Regions from separate parts of the Agrobacterium sp. 22-226-1 genome, predicted to be linked through region 2. Evidence: predicted binding sites of a transcription regulator. Region 2 holds the regulator's gene; each other region holds the start of a gene.
The links. The regulator PhoB, encoded in region 2, activates phosphate uptake and scavenging genes when phosphate is short. The targets are predictions, from matches to a motif close to TGTCATNNANCTGTCAT.
Positions count from the first base shown of each region.

Region 1: the regulator PhoB is predicted to act here: its motif matches at 3,656-3,672, upstream of ACQZ5K_RS07620 (UDP-2,3-diacylglucosamine diphosphatase).
Region 3: the regulator PhoB is predicted to act here: its motif matches at 4,226-4,242, upstream of ACQZ5K_RS05785 (esterase-like activity of phytase family protein).

Region 1 is NZ_JBNWCP010000003.1:376,806-382,774, forward strand. Features, by position in the region: gene ACQZ5K_RS07605 (ABC transporter ATP-binding protein) at 1-44, opposite strand, end outside; gene ACQZ5K_RS07610 (ABC transporter permease) at 55-1,215, opposite strand; gene dgcA (N-acetyl-D-Glu racemase DgcA) at 1,359-2,342, shown strand; gene ACQZ5K_RS07620 (UDP-2,3-diacylglucosamine diphosphatase) at 2,762-3,601, opposite strand; gene ACQZ5K_RS07625 (NADP-dependent malic enzyme) at 3,830-5,969, shown strand, end outside.
Region 2 is NZ_JBNWCP010000001.1:355,727-361,695, forward strand. Features, by position in the region: gene pstA (phosphate ABC transporter permease PstA) at 1-250, shown strand, start outside; gene pstB (phosphate ABC transporter ATP-binding protein PstB) at 265-1,080, shown strand; gene phoU (phosphate signaling complex protein PhoU) at 1,177-1,902, shown strand; gene phoB (phosphate regulon transcriptional regulator PhoB) at 1,933-2,616, shown strand; gene ACQZ5K_RS01780 (GcrA family cell cycle regulator) at 2,986-3,519, opposite strand; gene ACQZ5K_RS01785 (acetylornithine transaminase) at 3,951-5,150, shown strand; gene argF (ornithine carbamoyltransferase) at 5,208-5,969, shown strand, end outside.
Region 3 is NZ_JBNWCP010000003.1:8,999-14,967, reverse strand. Features, by position in the region: gene ACQZ5K_RS05815 (NADH-quinone oxidoreductase subunit A) at 1-163, opposite strand, end outside; tRNA gene ACQZ5K_RS05810 (tRNA-Asp) at 601-677, opposite strand; tRNA gene ACQZ5K_RS05805 (tRNA-Asp) at 717-793, opposite strand; gene ACQZ5K_RS05800 (hypothetical protein) at 892-1,221, opposite strand; tRNA gene ACQZ5K_RS05795 (tRNA-Val) at 1,239-1,314, shown strand; gene ACQZ5K_RS05790 (hypothetical protein) at 1,633-1,770, shown strand; gene ACQZ5K_RS05785 (esterase-like activity of phytase family protein) at 1,977-4,175, opposite strand; gene hupB (DNA-binding protein HupB) at 4,529-4,804, opposite strand; gene lon (endopeptidase La) at 5,093-5,969, opposite strand, start outside.

The DNA.
Region 1 (5,969 bases), on a different contig from region 2:
TTACCGGTTCTGGTCTCCTGCGGTTTCTGATCCAGTTTCTCCAACGCGCCCTCCCTAAAAATCGATGGCTGCGTAGAAGATGGCGAAAAGACCATCCACCAGAATGACGACGAAGATCGACTTCACCACCGAGGAGGTGACGTGCTGGCCGAGCGATTCGGCCGAACCGCCCACCTTCATGCCCTCAACCGCCGCGACGATGCCGATGATGAGCGCCATGAACGGCGCCTTGATCATGCCGGCGGCAATGGTCGATTCCTCGACAGCGCCATGCAGGCGCGACAGGAACACCTCAAACGTGATGCCGGAATAAAGCAGCGCCACGATGGCCGCACCGAAAAGCGCTGCGAAGTTGGCAAGAATGGTCAAAAGCGGCAACGCGATGGTGAGCGCCACCAGCCGCGGAAACACCAGCACGCCGACCGGGTTGAGACCGATCACCTTCAGCGCGTCGATCTCCTCGCGCATCTTCATCGAGCCGATTTCCGCCGTGATCGCACTGCCGGAACGGCCGGCGATCATGATCGCGGTCAGAAGCACACCGATTTCGCGCAATTGCAGAATGCCGACCAGATCGACAACAAAGACTTCCGCACCGAAATATCTGAGCTGGAACGCGCCCTGCTGCGCGATGATCGCACCGATCAGGAACGACATCAGCATGATGATCGGCACGGCGCGCACGCCCATATGGTCGATCTGGTTGACGATCGCCGCCGGCGAGACGCCGCGCCCGCGCCCGAGCTTCATCTGCGCGCCGCGCACGGCCGAGCCGAGAATATACATGCCCGCCAGGAAATCCGCGCCGTTCTGGATGACGGCCTTGCCGATGGGCGCAAAAATACGCTCGGCGAGCCCCGCCTTCGCAGCGGCTTCGCCCTCCATCTCCACCTTTTCGGGCAACTGGCCGATGACTTCTTCGATACGGTCATTGCCCGTCACAGTGACGGTGGCGCCATTTGCCTCGAGGTCCTTGCGCAGACGCTGGATGATCCATGCGCCGGTCGTATCGATGGCCTCGACGGAAGAAAGATCGATCTCCACCGGGCCGGCGGATTTGCTCTTTTCGATCTTTTCAAGACTGGGGAAAACACCGGCGAGATTGCTGTTGCGCCAGGAACCGCTCATGACAAAACGCAAGCCGCCGCCGGAGACGTTATCGTCTTCGGTGATTGCGGCCGGGTTCGCCTGTTGCCGTGTGTCCTGTTCTTGCATAATGCTCCGAGCGAGTGCAGCCGTCACGAGATTCTTAAAGGTTTCATAACGTTTTGGCCTCCGGCAAGCCACAGTGACGGCTGACAATTCGTGATAAATTTGGCGTCATGTGTCTTTTGCCGCCCAATCGGAAGTGAAAAAACATGCCCCGTTACCTTCAAGCCACAACGGAACGTTTTCCCGTCGCCGGCAGCTTCACCATTTCACGCGGCACCCGCACGCATGCGGATGTCGTAACGTGCACCATCCGCGATGGTTCCTTCGTTGGCATTGGCGAATGTGTGCCCTATCCGCGTTATGGCGAAAGCATCGAAGGCGTCATCGCCGATATCGAGGCGATGGCGGAGCGGATCGCCGGCGGCGTGACACGGCAGGAACTGCAGCAGGCGATGCAACCCGGCGCCGCCCGCAATGCGGTGGATTGCGCGCTGTGGGACCTTGAAGCCAAGATCAGCGGCAAAACCGTTGCCGAGCGCATCCTTGGACAGGCGGCAAAGCCGCTCGTCACCGCCTACACCATCTCGCTTGCCGACCCCGAGACCATGGCCGCGAAAACGGCGGAAAACGCAGGCCGCCCGCTGCTGAAGATCAAGACCGGCACGGCGGATGACGAAGCGCGTCTAAGGGCCGTGCGCGCCGCCGCACCCGAAGCGCGCATCATCATCGACGCCAATGAGGGCTGGAACGATTATAATATCGAATATTATCTGCGGCTTGCGGCAGAGCTGAAGATATCGCTGATCGAGCAGCCGCTACCCGCCGGCAAGGATGACATCCTCGCCCGCATCGACCATCCGGTGCTGATCTGCGCCGATGAAAGCGTGCATTCCACCAAGGACCTCGCCGGCCTCCGCGACCGTTACGAGGCGATCAACATCAAGCTCGACAAGACCGGCGGCCTGACCGAAGCGCTCGTCATGAAGGCCGAGGCCGAAAGGCTCGGCTTCACCATCATGGTCGGCTGCATGCTCGGCACCTCGCTCGGCATGGCGCCTGCGGTGCTGGCAGCACAGGGCGCGGCCTTCGCCGATCTCGACGGGCCGCTGCTGCTGGCCGAGGACAGGGAGCCAGGGCTGGTTTATGAGGGTTCGCTGGTTTATCCGGCACGGCCGGAATTGTGGGGTTAAGCCCCAACAAATATGCACGCAACCTCGCCCCTTGTTTCCTCTCCCCGGCGGGGAGAAGGCGAAAAAACGCACCCGCTCGCCTTAAATGACGGAAGGGCTCGTCTATGAGGAAGGCGTGGTTATCCGGCCCCGCCGGAATTGCAGAAGTCTCGCTCAGGCACCGTGCGCCAAGGCGGCATCTTCCGCGTGCCTTGCCTAAAGAGTCACAGGGAAGCAGAACCTCTCCTCCGTCATGCCGGACTGATCCGGCATCCAGCCACCGCGCGTCTGCGCGGTGAGAGGAGTCTTACGCGATCAAAGACTTGATCGCACTGGATCCCGGCTCAAGGCCGGGATGACGGTGTGCGGATATTTATTGCCACTCATCGAATGCGGCATTCCATACGAGCCTATCGTCAGCGCCCGTCAAACGCCCCAACTCAGGCCGCGTGCTTCCCGATCAGCCCCGGAATATCCACCGGCTCCATCTCGTCCGATGCCTGTTCGGCGGTAACGTCGCTCGTCTGCATCCAGGTGATCAGCTCGAAGCTGCCATCGGCATTTTCGGCAATCGCCGTGCAGCTTTCCACCCAGTCGCCGGTATTGATGTAGCGGATGCCGTCCATGTCTTCCATGACAGCATGGTGAATGTGTCCACAGATGACGCCATCGACATTGTTGCGCCGTGCCTCGTCAGCCACCACGCGCTGGAATTCGCCGATGAAGTTGACCGCGTGCTTGACCTGCAGCTTGGCCCAGGCCGAAAACGACCAGTAAGGCAGGCCGATGCGGCGGCGCACGGCGGCAATGGCGATGTTGAGCGCAATCGCCGCGTCATAGGCCCAGTCGCCGAGATAGGCGAGCAGACGGGCGTTGCGCACCACCACGTCAAACTCGTCGCCATGGATGATGAGGTACTTCTTGCCGTCGGCGGCCTCATGGATCATGCGTTCGGCCACTTCGATGCCGCCGAAATGCATGCCCGGAAATTCCCGCAGGAATTCATCGTGATTGCCGGGAATATAGACGATGCGCGTTCCCTTGCGGGCCTTGCGAAGAAGCTTCTGCACCACGTCGTTGCAGCCCTGCGGCCAGTACCAGCTGCGGCGCAGGCGCCAGCCGTCGACGATGTCGCCGACGAGAATGATCGTCTCGGCCTCGTGATGTTTCAGGAAGTCGAGCAGATAATCCGTCTTGGCCGCCTTGGAGCCAAGATGGACATCCGAAATGAAAAGCGTTCTGAACTGTCTGGTTTCGATTTGACCGGCCACGGATTTCATCCCCCTGTTCGGTTGCGTCCCTGCGGCTTTCTTACCTCTCAGAACCAGACTCGTGTTTCAGCAACATGACAGACGCCGGTTTTTATAGGGAATATGACGAAAGCCTTCACGAAAACGCGAATAAGCCATGGCCGCATTTGCATAAGGTGCGGTCAAATAACGGCTGTACCACGGGGAAGTTTGTTGTATTCAGGGGTCCGGAATTGAACCAGACATGACGGTGGAAGAATGACCTCTCACGATAAGAACAACACGCCCGCCAACACGGCAAAGGCCGACATCGAGGAACAGGCGCTCTTTTTCCACCGCTATCCGCGTCCCGGCAAGCTGGAAATCCAGGCCACCAAACCGCTCGGCAACCAGCGCGATCTGGCGCTGGCCTATTCGCCGGGCGTCGCCGCCCCCTGCCTCGCCATCCATGAAAATCCGGAAACGGCGGCGGAATATACCGCCCGCGCCAACCTCGTCGCCGTCATTTCCAACGGCACGGCGGTGCTCGGCCTCGGCAATATCGGCCCGCTCGCTTCCAAGCCGGTGATGGAAGGCAAGGCCGTCCTCTTCAAGAAATTCGCCGGCATCGACGTTTTCGATATCGAAATCGATGCGCCCGGCATCAACGACATGGTCTCCACCATCGCAGCGCTGGAACCCACCTTCGGCGGCATCAACCTTGAGGACATCAAGGCGCCGGAATGTTTCGAGGTGGAACGCCAGCTGCGCGAAAAGATGAACATCCCGGTCTTCCACGATGACCAGCACGGCACCGCGATCATCGTCGCCGCTGCAGTCACCAACGCGCTGGAACTCGCCGGCAAGTCTCTGTCCAGCGTCAAGATCGTCGCCTCGGGCGCCGGCGCGGCAGCCCTTGCCTGCCTCAACCTGCTCGTCGCCATGGGCGCGAAGAAAGAAAACATCTGGGTCCACGACATTGAAGGCCTCGTTTATGACGGCCGCAACACGCTGATGGACGAGTGGAAGGAAGTTTACGCCCAGAAGACCGACAAGCGCGTCCTGGCCGAAACCATCGACGGTGCGGATGTCTTCCTCGGCCTTTCCGCCGCCGGCGTGCTGAAGCCGGAACTGCTGGAGCGCATGGCGGAAAACCCGCTGATCCTGGCGCTTGCCAACCCCAACCCCGAAATCATGCCGGAGGCTGCACGTGCGGCCCGTCCGGATGCGATGATCTGCACCGGTCGTTCGGATTTCCCGAACCAGGTCAACAACGTTCTCTGCTTCCCCTATATCTTCCGCGGCGCGCTGGATTGCGGCGCAACCACGATCAACGAGGAAATGAAGATGGCCGCCGTGCAGGCCATCGCCGAACTCGCGCGTGAGGAAGTCTCCGAAGTGGCCGCAAAGGCCTATAGCGGCGAAACGCCGGTCTTCGGCCCGAACTACCTCATCCCCTCGCCCTTCGATCCGCGCCTCATCCTGCGCATTGCACCAGCCGTTGCCCGCGCCGCCGCCGCAAGCGGCGTCGCCGCCCGGCCGATCACCGATTTCGAAGCCTATCTCGACCAGCTGAACCGTTTCGTCTGGCGCTCCGGCTTCATCATGAAACCGGTCTTCAACGCCGCGAAAGCCGCCGAAAAGAAGCGCATCATCTTTGCCGAAGGCGAAGACGAGCGCGTGCTGCGCGCCGCCCAGGTGCTGCTGGAAGAAGGCACCGGCATCCCGATCCTTATCGGCCGCCCGCAGATCATCGAAACGCGCCTGAAGCGCTTCGGCCTGCGCATCCGCCCGCATGCGGATTTCGCCGTGGTCAATCCGGAAGACGATCCGCGCTATCGCGACTATGTCGATGACTATTTCGCCCTTGTCGGCCGCGTCGGCATCAACCCGGAAGCAGCCCGCACCATCGTGCGCACCAACACGACCGTCATCGGCGCGCTGTCGGTGAAGCGCGGCGAAGCGGATGCGCTGATCTGCGGCCTCGAAGGCCGTTACGACCGCCATCTGCGCGACGTCAACCAGATCATCGGCAAGCAGGAAGGCGTGCGTTCCTTCGCCGGCCTCAGCCTGCTCATCACCCAGCAGGGTGCGCTGTTCCTCACCGATACTTTCGTGAATTACGACCCGACCTCCGAGGAAGTGGCGGAAATGGCCATTCTCGCGGCCAAGGAAATCCGCCGCTTCGGCATCACGCCGAAGATCGCCCTCGCCAGCCATTCCAATTTCGGCTCGCGCGATTCCGAAAGCGCCCGCAAGATGCGCCGCGCCCTGAAGATCGTGCAGGAGGCCGCACCGGAACTGGAAGTTGATGGCGAAATGCAGGGCGGCTCGGCCCTTTCGGAAGCGCTGCGCAAGCGCGCCATGCCGAACAGCGTGCTGACCGGCGAAGCGAACCTTCTGGTTTTCCCGAACCTCG
Region 2 (5,969 bases):
CCTCGCCCACGCGCTGGGCGAAACGGCGCCGCTGCTCCTGATCGGCATGGTGGCATTCGTAGCGAATTACCCGACAACGCCGATGGATCCGTCCACGGCCCTGCCGGTGCAGATTTACATGTGGGCGAACGAAGCCGAGCGCGCCTTTGTCGAAAGGACATCCGGCGCTATCATCATCCTGCTTCTGTTCCTCATCGTCATGAATGTTGGCGCAATCCTGTTGCGTCGCCGCTTCGAACGGCGCTGGTAGAAGGAGCTTGAGCAATGAACATGTTGTCGGAAGCAGCAGTTGAAAAGGCGCTGGACAAGAAAATGAATGAAGTCTCATACAAGATGATCGGCAAGGACGTTTCGGTTTATTACGGCGAAAAGCGCGCGCTTTACGACGTGAACCTCAACGTTCGGGAAAATACGGTGACCGCGCTTATCGGCCCGTCCGGCTGCGGCAAATCCACCTTCCTGCGTACCCTGAACCGTATGAACGACACGATTGACGGTTGCCGGGTCACCGGCAAGATCACGCTCGACACCGACGATATCTACGATCAGGCGATTGACGTCGTGGAATTGCGCGCCCGCGTCGGCATGGTGTTCCAGAAGCCGAATCCCTTCCCGAAGTCGATCTACGAAAACATTTCCTACGGCCCGCGCATCCATGGTCTCGCCCGCAACAAGGCGGATATGGACCAGATCGTCGAGCAGAGCCTGCAGAAGGCGGGTCTCTGGAACGAGGTTAAGGATCGTCTGCACGAATCCGGCACCGGTCTTTCCGGCGGTCAGCAGCAGCGTCTGTGCATCGCACGCGCAGTTGCCGTCAGCCCGGAAGTGATCCTGATGGACGAGCCCTGCTCGGCTCTCGACCCTATCGCGACCGCAAAGGTCGAAGAATTGATCCACGAGCTGCGCACCAATTACACCATCGTCATCGTCACGCACTCCATGCAGCAGGCGGCGCGTGTTTCCCAGCGCACGGCCATGTTCCATCTTGGTCATCTTGTCGAGGAAAACGAAACCGACAAGATGTTCACCAATCCGGATGACCAGCGCACGCAGGATTACATCATGGGCCGCTTCGGCTGATCCCGGCCGGCGCTTTATCGAAACCGTACAAGACTGGTGCTTCTGCCGTGCCCGCTTCCGGGTACGCGCATGCAGGCCAAGCCGGAGGACTAGACCATGACACAGACAACGACCCATTCGCACATCGTTTCCGTTTATGACGATGAATTGAAGTTTCTGACGCGCCGCATCGCCGAAATGGGCGGTCTTGCGGAGCAGATGTGCGCCGACGCCGTGCGTGCGCTCGTCAATTCCGATGCCGCGCTCGCCCAGAAGGTCATTTCCGACGATGCGATCCTCGACCACGCCGAGCGCGAGATCGGCGACAAGGCCATCGTCACCATCGCCAAACGCCAGCCGATGGCGGCAGACCTTCGCGAGATCATTGGCACGCTGCGTATCGCCGCTGACCTTGAGCGTGTCGGCGACCTTGGCAAGAACACCGCCAAGCGTGTGATTGCGGTTGCCGGCACCGGCGTGCCGCGCAAGCTTGCCCGTGGCATCGAACACCTGTCGGAACTGGCGCTGGTGCAGCTCAAGGAAGTGCTGGACGTCTATTCCACGCGTTCCGCCGAGAAGGCCAATGCCATTCGCGAGCGCGACGAGGAAATCGACGCCATGTACACGTCGCTCTTCCGTGAGCTTCTGACCTATATGATGGAAGATCCGCGCAATATCACCACCTGCACGCATCTCCTGTTCTGCGCCAAGAACATCGAGCGTATCGGCGACCACGCCACCAATATCGCCGAGACGATCTATTACATGACCACCGGCAGCCAACCGGAGGGCGAACGTCCGAAGGACGACAGTTCCAACACGCTCGGTTCGGTGACCGAGTAACAGACAGGCAACGGCTTGCGGAGTTAGTATATGGTGCCCAAGATTGCAGTTGTGGAAGACGAGGAAGCGCTGAGCGTCCTGCTTCGTTACAATCTCGAGGCTGAGGGATATGACGTCGACACGATACCCCGTGGAGACGAGGCAGAAATCAGGCTGCAGGAACGTATTCCGGACCTCCTTATCCTGGATTGGATGCTTCCCGGCGTTTCCGGTATCGAACTGTGCCGTCGGCTCAGGATGCGGCCGGAAACCGAGCGCCTGCCCATCATCATGCTGACGGCGCGCGGCGAAGAAAGCGAACGGGTTCGCGGTCTTGCCACCGGCGCGGACGATTATGTCGTCAAGCCGTTTTCGACGCCGGAACTCATGGCCCGCGTCAAGGCCATGCTGCGTCGGGCCCGCCCCGAGGTTCTGTCTTCGGTGCTGAAATGCGGGGATATCGAACTGGATCGTGAGACCCATCGCGTTCACCGCAAGAGCCGCGAAGTACGCCTCGGCCCGACGGAATTCCGCTTGCTGGAATTCCTGATGACCTCTCCCGGCCGGGTGTTTTCCCGCTCGCAGTTGCTGGATGGCGTCTGGGGTCACGATATCTATGTGGATGAACGTACCGTCGACGTGCATGTCGGACGTCTGCGCAAGGCGCTCAATTTTTCGCACATGCAGGATGTCATCCGCACCGTGCGCGGCGCCGGATATTCAATGGAAGCCTGAGAAAACCGAAACCGATGGTTTCACCCGGGATAAATTCCCCCCAAATCAGAAGGAACGGTGTCGGGCCTTTCGATTTTGAACCTTCCGCACATGCGTATCCTTGTTCTTTTGAAGGCGATAGAAGGTCCGCTGAAAGCCGGATTGCGCGGTGAAACCTGACGGGAGGAGGGCGCGGCACGTCGCCGACAAATTCTGAGCATTTGCCGCAAGGGCCCATCGCGGCTTCACATCCGGAGAATGCGCAAGAACAGGGATTGGGAGCGCCTCTTAAACAACGTGGGCTCCGCGTTTGAACCACTTTGGATTCCGCCATAAAAAAACGGGCCCGAAGGCCCGTAGTTTTTGAGTGTCGAATGCGTGCCGCAACACTCAAGCCTTGCGACGCTCGCTTACCGGCTGGTAGGCAAGCTTTGCATGGAACTTGCAATAGGGCGAAGATTCCAGTGCTTCACAACCGCAGAAATGGAAATCATCCTTCAGCGGATCGCCGACCGGCCACTTGCAGGTGCGCTCCGTCAGTTCCGTCAGCGTCAGGCGGCGGGAAATCGGCGTAACGACATTTTTGGAGGGAACGTAATCGAGAACTTCGGCGGTCTCGATATCGATCTCCTCGTGCAGCGCCGTTGCCGCGCTCGAGCGGTTCAAGGCGCGTGCAGGTGCTGCGCTGACGCGGGTCGCGAAATTCGTCGCGCGCGGGGCAGGGGCAGCGGTGCGCTTGGGCGCGGAACGCGCCGAAGTAACCGGGCCGCCGGCCTTCACGCGTCCCGGCAGGTTGAGGCGATGGACCTTGCCGATGACGGCATTGCGGCTCACGCCGCCCAGCTGCGCTGCTATCTGGCTGGCGCTAAGCCCCTCGGACCACAATTTCTTGAGTTTTTCGACTCGTTCGTCTGTCCAGTTCATGCCGCTTCTCCGCTTGTCGCGTATAATGTCGGCAGAATCCCTCTCCGCCTCGCGGGCGTGCCGCGAGCGTGGTTTCTGCCTGATTTTTGGTGACTAGTTCCGCCGCAATGCAGTCTAGTAATTAGCGATTAACCTAGTGCCACGCAGACTCCGTGGCAAGAGTCGCGGGAATCATCTCGAATCGATTTTCCGGTTTTCCCCAACTTGCTGGCGAGTTGAGTCTGAAAGGCAACACCTTGGGCCTCATCCGCCGCCACCTACTAGGGCTTGAGAAGCCCGGGAAACGCGGACTTTTGTTGACATCGGCAGGCGAAGTGACAATAGTGCCCCTGCCGCCGCGAGGCGGCATTTTTGATTTTCAGGCAAGGGATAACCCCGAAAGCCTATTGACAACCGTCTGACAGCGCATCCGCGCAAGGAGTGATACAGCCATGGCCGAAGCCGCCGCGCCATTGTTCGATACGTTTGCAAGAGCCCCCCTGCGCTTCGAGCGAGGCGAGGGCGTCTGGCTGTTCACGGAAAGCGGCGAACGATATCTGGATTTTGCAGCCGGCGTCGCGGTCAACTCGCTGGGCCACGCCCATCCGCACCTCGTTGAGGCGATCAAGACCCAGGCCGAGAAGGTCTGGCACGTCTCGAACCTTTATGAAGTGCCGGGCCAGGAAAAGCTCGCAAAGCGCCTGACGGAAGCGACATTCGCAGACAAGGTCTTCTTCACCAATTCCGGCGCGGAAGCGCTGGAATGCGCGATCAAGACCGCGCGCCGTTATCATTATTCCAAGGGGCATCCGGAAAAGTTCCGGATTATCACTTTCGAAGGCGCCTTCCATGGCCGCACGCTGGCGACGATTGCCGCCGGCGGCCAGCAGAAATATCTGGAAGGCTTCGGTCCCAAGGTCGAAGGTTTCGACCAGGTGCCGTTCGGTGATGTCGATGCGCTGAAAGCCGCCATCACGGCCGAGACGGCCGCGCTTCTGATCGAGCCCATTCAGGGTGAGGGCGGCATTCGCGCACCCAGCAAGGAATTCCTGCAGCTGCTGCGGTCGCTCTGCGATGAGCATGGCATGCTGCTGATTTTCGATGAGGTCCAGACCGGCGTTGGCCGTACGGGCAAGCTCTTTGCCTATGAGCAGACGGGCGTTGCGCCGGATATCATGGCGGTTGCCAAGGGTATCGGCGGCGGTTTCCCGCTCGGCGCCTGCCTTGCGACGGCGGATGCCGCTTCCGGCATGACGGCGGGCGTGCATGGCACCACCTATGGCGGCAACCCGCTGGCCATGGCTGTCGGCAACGCCGTGCTCGATGTCGTCCTCTCCGAGGGCTTTTTGGAAAAGGTCCGTGATGTCGCGCTGGTCTTCCGCCAGGGCCTTGCTTCGCTGAAGGATCGTTATCCTGACGTTATCGAGGAAATCCGTGGCGAAGGCCTGCTTCTCGGCATCAAGGCCAAGGTTCCATCGGGCGAGCTGTTGCAGGCCATGCGCGCCGAGCATCTGCTGGGTGTGCCGGCGGGCGACAACGTCATCCGTCTTCTGCCGCCGCTCGTCACCACGGCGGAAGAGGCCCGCGAGGGTCTGTCACGCGTGGAAGCGGCCGCCGCTTCCCTGACAGCGAAACAGGCAAAAATCGCCTGAGGAAACAATAAAGGGCGGGCCTCTTCCCCGAGGCTCGCGAGCATGGGACAGTTTGAAATGGCTTCACCTAAACATTTTCTCGACCTGTCGGCCGTCAGCTCGCAGGACCTGCGGGCAATTCTCGACGACGCCCGCACACGCAAGGCCGCCACCAAGGCCGGAACGGCGGAAAAGCCGCTTGCCGGCAAGATGCTGGCTATGATCTTCGAAAAGCCTTCCACCCGCACCCGCGTCTCCTTCGATGTCGGCATGCGCCAGCTCGGCGGCGAGACGCTTTTCCTCTCCGGTACGGAAATGCAGCTCGGTCGCGCCGAAACGATCGGCGATACGGCCAAGGTGCTGTCGCGTTACGTCGACGCCATCATGATCCGCACGACGGATCATTCGCGCCTGCTGGAGCTTGCCGACCACGCGACCGTGCCGGTCATCAACGCCCTGACGGATGACACGCATCCCTGCCAGATCATGGCGGATATCATGACCTTCGAGGAACATCGCGGTCCGGTCAAAGGCAAGACCATTGCCTGGACGGGTGACGGCAATAACGTCCTGCATTCCTTCGTCGAAGGCTCGGCCCGTTTCGGCTACCGCATGACGATGGCCGTGCCGATGGGCTCCGAACCGCATGACAAGTTTCTGAACTGGGCGCGCAACAATGGCGGCGAGATCATGCTGTGCCACGACGCCGACAAGGCCGTTGCGGGCGCGGACTGCGTCGTCACCGATACCTGGGTGTCCATGAACCAGGAACACAAAGCGCGCGGCCACAACATCTTCCAGCCCTATCAGGTGAATGAAGCCCTGATGGCCAAGGCGGAA
Region 3 (5,969 bases), on a different contig from region 2:
CATCGTCGAAGGCGTTGAAACCGCACTCGAAAGCGGAGAGCTTTTCCGGGTCCGGCGCCTTGTAGGCGACAGCGAAAGGCGCAATGAGAAGCGCCAGGCCGATGACGAGAGCGATACCGATGAAGATTGCGATCGGAATGTAGGAACTGAGGAGTTCAGTCATGGTCTCTTCCCTGTCCGGCCGGGTGCCGGACCTGCCTTTGTGACCTTAAGTCTCAAAGAGCGGACAAATATGTTGCAACGCCAAAGTGGTTAGCGCAGCCGCGCCCTCTCTGCAAGAGTTTAGGCACCATTTCAAGACACCTGCCGCATTGATTGGCAACAATATTGCCGGAATTGACGCAAATTTGGGCCACAATTCCGGTCTAAGCCCCTCAAATACAATAATAATCGATTGAACGACGCAACCGCAAAAAAGTCACACGAATTTTACGTCCGGATGGCGGTGAAGTGACGATATTCGGGAATCGAAACTTGACTAAAAAATGCAGGAAAAATCGCGTTTAAAAAGCCCGGAATCAGGCGCTGGAATCGTCAATAGACGAGCGCGCAAATCGCGCGTCGATCTGTTTTTTAAGGAGACATTTCAGGAGAAAGAAATGGCGCGAGTGACGGGGCTCGAACCCGCGACCTCCGGCGTGACAGGCCGGCACTCTAACCGACTGAGCTACACCCGCGCACCACAGACATTCATCTGCGTTTTCCGAGGGACAGGATGGCGCGAGTGACGGGGCTCGAACCCGCGACCTCCGGCGTGACAGGCCGGCACTCTAACCGACTGAGCTACACCCGCATCTCCTGACGACAGGAACCAGTCCCGCCGCTCGAACCAGCCTCGGCTGTTCGATGAGCGGCTAACTACGGCGTTCGTGCGGGGGTGTCAAGCAGGTTTCACGACAAAAGAATAAGCTTCTTCATTTTGATCGGGAAAAACCGGAAGGCCTTGGAACGCGATTGCGGCAAACGCCCAGATTTCCGGGCTTTTCCCAACGAAAACAAAAAACTTGTCCACAGCCGCAGGCTTCCGTAGCGGGATTTCCACATGGCCATCAAGGCGGCCTCGGGTCCTGTTTCAGGCAAAAAGCCCGCAGTTCCCGGCTTTTTGCCCCCGCCCCCCGGCGACGGAAAATTCTCTCGGCAAAAAAAACAAAAAAACTTCACAAAAGCCCTTGCGGTTTTTTTCCGATCCGAATACATCACGGCCACCGACGCGGCGGACATGATCCGAGACACGCGAAGGGCGATTAGCTCAGTTGGTAGAGCGCCTCGTTTACACCGAGGATGTCGGGAGTTCGAGTCTCTCATCGCCCACCATTTTCCCAGAAGATTTAAATATCACCCCTGAAACCGCGATTCGTCGTGTTTGCTTTCGCTATGCGATAAGCCCTCGAGTATTCGGAATTATCGCCCCGGCCCTAACTGCGGTCGGTTGAGCGTTGTCATGATTCCCAACCGCTGGAATCGCTTTTCTCCAGTTACACCATGCCAAATCGGCACTGCTGCTCCATATTCCGACAGCTTGACCGCCCCCTGTATCACCCCGCAACATACCGGAAAATAAGGAAGATTCAGACTTTCTAAAGAGATTTCAGGCATTGTTTGCGCACCGTTTCATGATGAACGGTTGAACTGATGGATGAAACCATGTCGATCGACGCGTTTGTAACACTCGCGCTTATTGCGCTGCCTGTTTATATTTTTTTCCGCTGGGTCCAGCAGGACTCGGAAAAACAAGATACTCCCAAAAGCAAGAATTCCCTGGGGCGGTGATCCCTTACGATCGATCCGCAGCATTTTCCCGGATGGCTTCCGGACGAAATCCTCCACAATCCCATATCGAAGCGGCAATGCCGATTTTAACGGCTTGCATCGTCAGGCATCGTGCAAGATCGGGAAACCCGGCCAAGGAGCCCCTCGCCGTACAAAAAAGCCGGGCATAGCCCGGCTTTTCTCATTTGCGGCGCCAATCGGCTCGATCAGTTGATCGCCTTCATATTGACGGTGAAGAACAGCGTTTCGCCGGAAGAATCGTCCACGCCGTCATTGTCGGTCACGGCATAGGCCGTTCCCGCCTTGTCGAAGGCGAAGCCTTCCAGCTTGTCGACGACATAACCGTTGGTCTGGGCCTTGAGGTCGGGCAGGAAGTCATGGGCTTCCTGCTTGGCCACCAGCGGCAGTTCGCCGCCGATCTTGCCCGGCTTCAGGTCCGCGATTGCAACGCGGTAGAGCTTCTTGATCTTGGCCTTGTCGCCGATCTGGTTGTCGCGCTCGACGATATAGACATAGTCGCCCTGCGCGGTGATTTCGGAGAGGCCGATCCAGCCTGCCTCGGTCTTGTCGAGCGGGTAACGGACGGCGCCCCATTCCTTGGACTTCGGATTGTAGGAGACGAGCTTGACGAAGCCCTTCTCGTCCGTGCCCCATTCACGCTGCACGGCCATCCACAGCGTCGCCTCGTCGCCCTTGCCGATCATCGTCACGCCTTCGAAACCGAAGCGGGTGTCGCCGGCGAGAAGTTCCTTCGGCAATGCGATCTCCGCCTTGATCTCGCCCTTGGCGTTGACGTTATAGAGCGCGTGGGGGACGAGCTTGGCGCTGTCGCCTTCAGAAGCCAGCCAGAAACCGCCCTTGCCGTCCAGCGTGATACCTTCGATGTCGAGCTTCTGAGCGGCAATACCGTCACGCTTGACGCGCAGCACGCTGGTGATGGTGGCGGGCTTTTTCGTCGCATCGATGGTGAAGATCGACGGCTGGTTGCCATAGACCGAGTCGGAGACGGCATAAAGAATGCCGGGCTTTTCGGCATCGCCGACCAGACCCGAAAGAGCGCCCCAGCCGATCGGTGCACCATCGACGGTGGCGGAAACCAGCTGCGGATAGGCTGCTTCACCTTCACCGCGCTCATAGAGCATGACATGCGAGCGGACGCCGCCGTCTTCGATCAGATCGACCTCATTGGCCGTGGCGAGGAGGTTGCGCGCCGGGATGGCGACAGCACCTTCCGGCGAAACGCCCGAAGGCAGGAGCTGCGTCAGTTCCGGCTCCTTGCCGGTGTCCTTGTAGACAGCGACGACAGAGGCGCGCTCGGACAGTACGAAGAAATATTTCTGGTCGCCGAAGGTCGCCGCTTCCAGACCTTCGGGCTCGATGCCCTTGGCCTTGGAGCGCTTTTCCGGATAGTGGCCGATGGCCGCAACTGCGTGTTCGAGCGAGGAGCCGGATTCATAGACGAGCTTGCCGGTCTTGTCGAAGATGGTAAAGCCACGCGAGCCGCCCTGCCAGTCGCCCTCATTGGCGATGACGATGCGGTCATTGTCCAGCCACTTCACGGCGTCCGGCTCGCGCTTGCGGCCTTCCTGCTTGTCGGTGAACTTCAGCTGGCCGTCGGTCTTCGTATCGATGCCTTCAAGATCGACTTTGCCGGCGGAGAAATGCGCCTTCACCGTGCCGGTCTTGCCGTCGAGAATGACGACATGATTGTTTTCCTGAAGCGTCAGCGCAATCTCGCCATTGGCGTTGATCGACACGAATTCCGGCTCCGGATCCTCAGGGGAAATTTCGGCAAGGCCGGTGAGCTCGATCTTCTTCAGCGTTGCGCAATCAGCAACGCCGTCCTTCAGACCGACAGTCACCAGATAACCGGCTGGCATCTGCGGCAGGGCGCCTTCGTTCACCTCTTCATCGCGCTCGTTTTCAATGGCGATGGCAGCGAAGGTCTTGTCCGGGGAAACGGCGACGGAATCGGGCTGGCCGCCGAGATCACAGCTTGCTTCGATCTTCTTGGTGGCGATATCGACCGTTACTAGCTTGCCGGAGGGCTTGGCGCGGTTTTCCGACGTATTGACGCCGGCCAGCACCTTGGGACCGGCAACGGCAACGGAGGTCGGTTCGCCTTCGAGCAGCAGCGCGCCGCCGGCCTTGGGAGCCTTGGCGTCGGTGATGTCGATGAAACCGATGCCGCCAAGCGGGCTGTCCGAATAGATCAGCGTCTTGCCGTCTTCGCTGGCGGTAATGATTTCAGCCGAGGTGACGGATTTGGCGTCCTTGTCCGCGGGAAGGTTTTTCGCCACCGGGAAAGATGCGATGCGGTTGAAAACCGGCTCGGCAGCGGCCGGGATGGCTGCGGACGTGAGCAGCGCAGCGGTCAAAGCCATTTGAGAAAATCGGAACGCCATTTTAATCCCCCTTGGGTCCAGAAATACCCCAAGGCTTCTGCGTTACAGACATGACAGTGGCATGACACTTCCTGACCGCTGAATCAAAAAGCCCGGCCTAGAAGGCCGGGCTTTCGTGTTTATGCCCACATTCCGCGTAGAAAAACGCCGTTTGTCCGGATGGAAGCTACACAGGCGCTTCCCTGCTTTCATTCACATCTTGACCGGGAAAACCCGGCCTGTCCGAAAAGAGCTTTTCGAAACACCGCCCGCTTTTGGCGGCGATGTGACGGCGTCAGGGCGTCAAAACATGTTTCCTCGTGAACCTGAAAAGCCGCCCGCCCGCCGCCGGGCGTTGCGGCTTTCCGGAAACCTTACGAGTTGACGGCGTCCTTCAGGCCCTTGCCTGCGGAAAACTTCGGTACGTTGCGAGCCGGGATATCGACTTCAGCACCCGTGGAAGGGTTACGGCCCTTGGAGGCTTCACGACGGCTGACGGAGAAGCTGCCGAAGCCGGCCAGGCGAATGTCGCCACCGTTCTTCAGTTCGCCCTGTACAGTTTCGAATACAGCATCAACAGCGGAAGCAGCATCTGCCTTCGTGAGACCAGCCTTTTCGGCAACAGCAGAGACGAGCTCGTTCTTGTTCATGTTTCCACCCCTTTCAATGGTTTGAAACGACTCAAATTAAGCCGGCGCAGAATACGTTCGCATCCGCGCGCAGCAATCCAAAAGCGCTGGAATCGCCTGAAAAACAAGGGGTCTGCGTTTTTTTTCACAAAAAAGGCCGACATTTCTGCCGGCCTTCCACATATTCGTGCCAAATTCGCATCACTTGTGCGCAGCTTTACGCCACATGCGCCTTCAGACACCTAACACATTGAATCTATGCAGCACCCGTCGCGAAAGGCGATTCCCGCCCCTCGCGGCGATGCATTATCAATGCGCGATGGTCTGGCTGCCGTCGTCGACACCTTCGACGGTTGCGATCACCGGCGTCTCGATGCTGCCGTCCCACTCGATGGGTTCCGGCTGGCGGATGAGGGCGTGCTTGATAACCTCGCCCATGCGCGACACCGGAATGATTTCCATCTCGTTCTTCACATTGTCCGGAATCTCCGCCAGGTCCTTGGCGTTTTCTTCCGGGATCAGCACCTTCTTGATGCCGCCGCGAAGGGCCGCAAGCAGCTTTTCCTTCAGGCCGCCGATCGGCAACACGCGACCGCGGAGTGTGATCTCACCCGTCATCGCCACATCTTTCGAGACCGGGATGCCGGTCATGATGGAGACGATGGCGGTGGCCATGGCAACACCGGCGGACGGACCGTCCTTCGGGGTCGCACCTTCCGGAACGTGAACGTGGATGTCGCTCTTGTCGAAGCGCGGCGGTTCGATGCCGAAGTCCACGGCGCGCGAACGGACATAGGATGCCGCCGCCGAAATGGATTCCTTCATCACTTCCTTGAGGTTGCCGGTGACCGTCATGCGGCCCTTGCCCGGCATCATCACGCCTTCGATGGTGAGCAGCTCACCGCCGACTTCCGTCCAGGCCAGACCGGTGACGACACCGACCTGATCCTCGCGCTCGGCCTCGCCATGGCGGAACCGCGGAACGCCCAGATAATCCGGAACATTGGCACCGGTGACTTCCACGGACTTGACCTTGCCCTTGATGATCTCGGTGACAGCCTTGCGCGCCAGCTTCATCAGCTCGCGTTCGAAGCTGCGCACGCCCGCCTCGCGGGTGTACTGCTGGATGACGACCATCAGGGCATCATCGGTAACCGAGAACTCTTCCGGACGCAGGGCATGCTCC